One region of the Klebsiella sp. PK18 genome, then DNA from elsewhere that is predicted to be linked to it. Evidence: predicted binding sites of a transcription regulator. Region 1 holds the regulator's gene; the other holds the start of a gene.
What was found. Region 1 encodes PurR, which represses purine synthesis genes. Its sites were predicted from a motif close to CANGCAAACGTTTGCNTG; they were not measured.
Positions count from the first base shown of each region.

Region 2: AC3EMD_RS27390 (NCS2 family permease) is a predicted target of PurR. The motif match lies at 1,071-1,088, and genes of this name have one in related genera.

Region 1 covers NZ_CM173493.1:2,350,533-2,352,737, forward strand. The annotation lists gene punR (DNA-binding transcriptional activator PunR) at 1-535, shown strand, start outside; gene purR (HTH-type transcriptional repressor PurR) at 554-1,579, opposite strand; gene cydH (cytochrome bd-I oxidase subunit CydH) at 1,872-1,964, shown strand; gene AC3EMD_RS11445 (MFS transporter) at 2,132-2,205, shown strand, end outside.
Region 2 covers NZ_CM173493.1:5,602,967-5,605,171, reverse strand. The annotation lists gene AC3EMD_RS27390 (NCS2 family permease) at 1-967, opposite strand, end outside; gene yieH (6-phosphogluconate phosphatase) at 1,138-1,803, shown strand; gene AC3EMD_RS27380 (glucosamine-6-phosphate deaminase) at 1,883-2,205, opposite strand, start outside.

The DNA.
Region 1 (2,205 bases):
CCAGGAAGTGTTCAACGGCGTATGGGATGCGCTGGCCGACGGCCGTGTAGAACTGGCGATTGGCGCAACGCGATCTATTCCGGTCGGGGGCCGCTATGCGTTTCGCGATATGGGGATGCTGAGCTGGGACTGCGTGGTGGCGAGCGATCACCCGCTGGCGAAGATGGAGGGACCCCTGAGCGATGATGTCCTGCGTAACTGGCCGTCGCTGGTGCGGGAGGATACGTCACGTTCACTGCCCAAACGAACAACCTGGCTGCTGGATAACCAGAAGAGGGTGGTGGTCCCCGACTGGGAATCGTCGGCCACCTGTCTGTCGGCGGGCCTCTGCGTCGGCATGGTGCCGAGCCATTTCGCCCGACCATGGGTAGATCGCGGCGTGTGGACCGCGCTGGCGCTGGAGAATCCGTTCCCGGATGCCGCCTGCTGTCTGACCTGGCAGCAGAGTGATGCCTCACCGGCGCTGAACTGGATGCTCGACTATCTGGGGGACAGCGACACGCTGAATCGGGAATGGCTGCGGGCGCCGGAATAATATGCGCCCGCAAACGTCTTAGCGGCGATAATCGACAAACGGGCCATCCGCCACGGAGCGGCGTTCGACCAGACGAGGATGCACTTCGATAGACTGTGACTCTTCGCGCTTATTAACGATACGATCCAACAGCATGTTAAATGCGGCTTCGCCCAGGGAATCTTTCGGCTGATGAATGGTGGTTAACGCCGGGCTGAAATAGCGGGCGTTACGCACATTATCATAACCGATCAGCGAAATGTCCTGCGGCACCCGCAGCCCCATTTCATCCGCCGCGCAGATAGCGCCCATCGCCATGATATCGCCGCCGCAGAACACCGCCGTCGGACGGTGCTGCTGGCTTAAGATCTGCTGCATAGCGCGGTAGCCGGACTCCGGCTCGAAGTCGCCCTGCACAATCCAGTTTTCCGGCACGCTGATATGCGCCTCTTTCATCGCCTGCATAAAGCCGGCCAGGCGGCCTGCGCCGGTGTTGCGCTCCAGCGGACCCGGGATCACGCCGATTTCACGATGGCCACGTTCAATCAGGTAGCGTCCGGCGATATAGCCGCCCTGGAAGGCGTTATCGATCACCGCATCGGTGAAGTCGGCTTTTGCTTCGCCCCAGTCCATCACCACCATCGGGATATGGCGATACTCTTCCAGCATGCTCAATACCGAATCCGGATATTCGGAACACATCACCAGCAGACCGTCGACACGCTTCTGCGCCATCATCGACAAATAGGCGCGCTGTTTTTCCGGATCGTTCCATGCGTTGCCGAGGATCAGGGTGTAGCCCTTCTGGAAGCAGCTCTTTTCAACAGACTCAATAATTTCAGCAAAATAGGCGGCTTCGCTACTGGTCGCCAGCAGACCAATCGATTTTGTATGATTGACTTTCAGGCTGCGGGCCACGGCGCTCGGCGAGTAGTGCAGCTCTTTGATCGCCGCCCACACCGCATTGCGCGTCTCTTCGGCAACGAAACGGGTTTTGTTAATTACATGTGATACAGTTGTAGTGGAAACGTTTGCGCGCTTCGCTACATCTTTAATAGTTGCCATTACATCTCACTCCATGCCTTGACCTGATCGCCTGATCATCGATACGTAAACGTTTGCCTACACACACCCTGAATACAATTTTCAACATTGCATCACGTCGGGAAAACGACACAGAACGACAGGAAGGGGTCAATGGCCGATACGCTTTTAAATTAGCGTGGGATTTTGTCCGATCTTGGGGCAAAGTGGAAGAGCAAAAATGTGCATCGCCCTAAATCCCGGAAGATTTTTGCGATTTTTTGTGCAAAAATGAGCAAGCTCACTTTTGGTGTGGGGATAACAAGAGGGAAAAATGATGGATACCAATTTAAAGTTTTCGCTGATCACCACGGTTATTGCCCTCGGCGTGATCGTTGCTTTCAGCCTGACCGCCATACTGCACTAATGTTCCAGTGAGGGAGGAGCGCGGCCTCCTCCCCGTATCCCGCCATTATTATCAATTCTGCAAAAATCTTTTGTCATTTCGTTCACTTTTGTTTTTTTGTGATTGATGTCATGCTTTTGGCTTCTGATGTTACGCCGTCCTCTCTGACGGTCTGATGGAGTCATTGAATGAAAATCAACTTTCCTTTACTTGCGCTGGCGATCGGCGCCTTTGGCATCGGTACCACCGAGTTCTCCCCAAT
Region 2 (2,205 bases), 2.4 Mb from region 1:
CGCCGGAGGAGGATTCGATATAGGCCGTCACCGACGAAGTACCGATGAAGGAACCCGCCACCGACGAGACGCTGTCGACAAACAGCGCTTGCTTCATGCGCGGGAATTTACCCTGTGCATCAGCCAGACCCGCTTTATCGGTGACGCCAATCAGCGTCCCGGAGGAGTCAAACAGGTTGACCAGCATAAACGAGAAGATCACACCGGCCAGGCCCAGGTTCAGGGAGCCCGCCAGATCGACATGACCAATCACCGACGTCACGCTCGGCGGCGCGGAGACGATGCCGGTGTAGTGCACATCGCCCAGCATCCAGCCCAGCAGGGTGGTGACCACAATAGACACCAGGACCGCGGCATGAATGTTACGTGATGCCAGAATCGCGATGATAAAGAAGCCCAGAATGCCCAGCAGCACACTGTGGGAGGTCAGATGACCAATGCTGACCAGCGTTTCCGGGTTAGCGACGATAACCCCGGCATTTTTCAGACCCATCATGCCGATAAACAGGCCGATACCGCTGGTGATACCGACGCGCAGGCTCACCGGAATATTGGCGATCATCCAGTAGCGTACACGGAAAATCGTCAGCAGCAGCAGACCGACGGCGCCCCAGAAAATCGCGCCCATGCCTACCTGCCACGGCAGGCCCATCGCCTGCACCACCACGAAGGCGAAGAAGGCGTTCAGACCCATCGCCGGCGCAAGAGCCACCGGCAGGTTCGCGAACAGACCCATCAGGATACTGCCGAACGCAGCAATCAGACAGGTGGTCACAAACACGGCGCTGGTATCCATGCCCGCTACGCCAAGAATTTGTGGGTTAACAAAAACGATATACACCATCGTCAGGAACGTGGTGAAACCGGCGATCGCTTCCGTGCGCACTGTGGTGCCGTGCTCGCGCAGTTTAAATACGCGCTCCAGCAGACCCTGGCCAGAAGACTGGCTGGTTTGTTGTTGACTCATTATCGGTTTCCGAACGTAAAGGAGGGAAAATTCGAGGCTATCCTATACCAAAACAGGGCACCCGGCGCAGTTGTATGGTAATTTTTTTCATTTATTTTGCTTATACGGCAACGATTGCGTCGCGGCATTGGGCATGACGAAAACGTTAAACTTGTTAATACGGAAAGACTATGACTCAACCAGAAGCAGTATTTTTTGACTGTGACGGCACACTGGTCGACAGTGAGGTGATTTGCTCCCGCGCCTACGTTCACATGTTCCAGGAATTCGGCATTACGCTGGACCTTGCCGAGATTTTTAAGCGCTTCAAAGGGGTGAAGCTGTACGAAATTATCGACACCATCAACGTTGAGCATGGCGTTAACCTGCAAAAAGCGACGCTGGAGCCAATTTACCGTGCGGAGGTCGCTCGCCTGTTTGATAGCGAACTGGAGGTGATTGCCGGAGCCCAGGCGCTGCTGGATGCGGTAAGCGTCCCGATGTGCGTGGTCTCCAATGGTCCGGTCAGTAAAATGCAGCACTCTCTTGGCCGCACCGGCCTGCTGCACCATTTCGCTGACCGCTTGTACAGCGGCTATGATATTCAGCGCTGGAAGCCTGACCCGGCGCTGATGTTTCATGCGGCAGAGGCCATGCAGGTAAAAGCCGAAAACTGTATCCTGGTGGATGACTCCAGCGCCGGTGCTCAGTCGGGGATTGCCGCCGGCATGGAGGTGTTTTATTTCTGCGCCGATCCGCATAACCAGCCGATCGATCATCCCAAAGTGACGACCTTTACCGATCTGGCAGAGCTGCCGGCATTGTGGCAAGCGCGCGGCTGGGATATCACGCGTTAAGGGCCTGGTGAGCGGCACGTTGGCATCGATGTAGCCCCGCTAAGCGTCTGTGCAAGCGGGGAATAGAATCAGCGACTGGTTATGGCTGCAATTCAGTGACTGCCGCTTTATCGGCAATAATCACCAGTGAAGGGTGTAATTTGAGCACCGACGCCGGCACCTGCTCGCTGACCGGGCCTTCAACCACCTGCTTAAGGGCTTGCGCCTTCGCCGCGCCGCTCACGATCAACAGCAGATTTTTTGCCGCCATCACGCTTCTCGGCCCCATGGTGACATAGCTATCGGGCACGACGGAAAAATCCCCGCCCATCTCGCCGTTAGCGACAATACCAATCATTTCCCCATGAATCGGCACTTCGACCGTCTGATCATGAAAGCGGGTGGTATTCGGCAGGTTGCCGC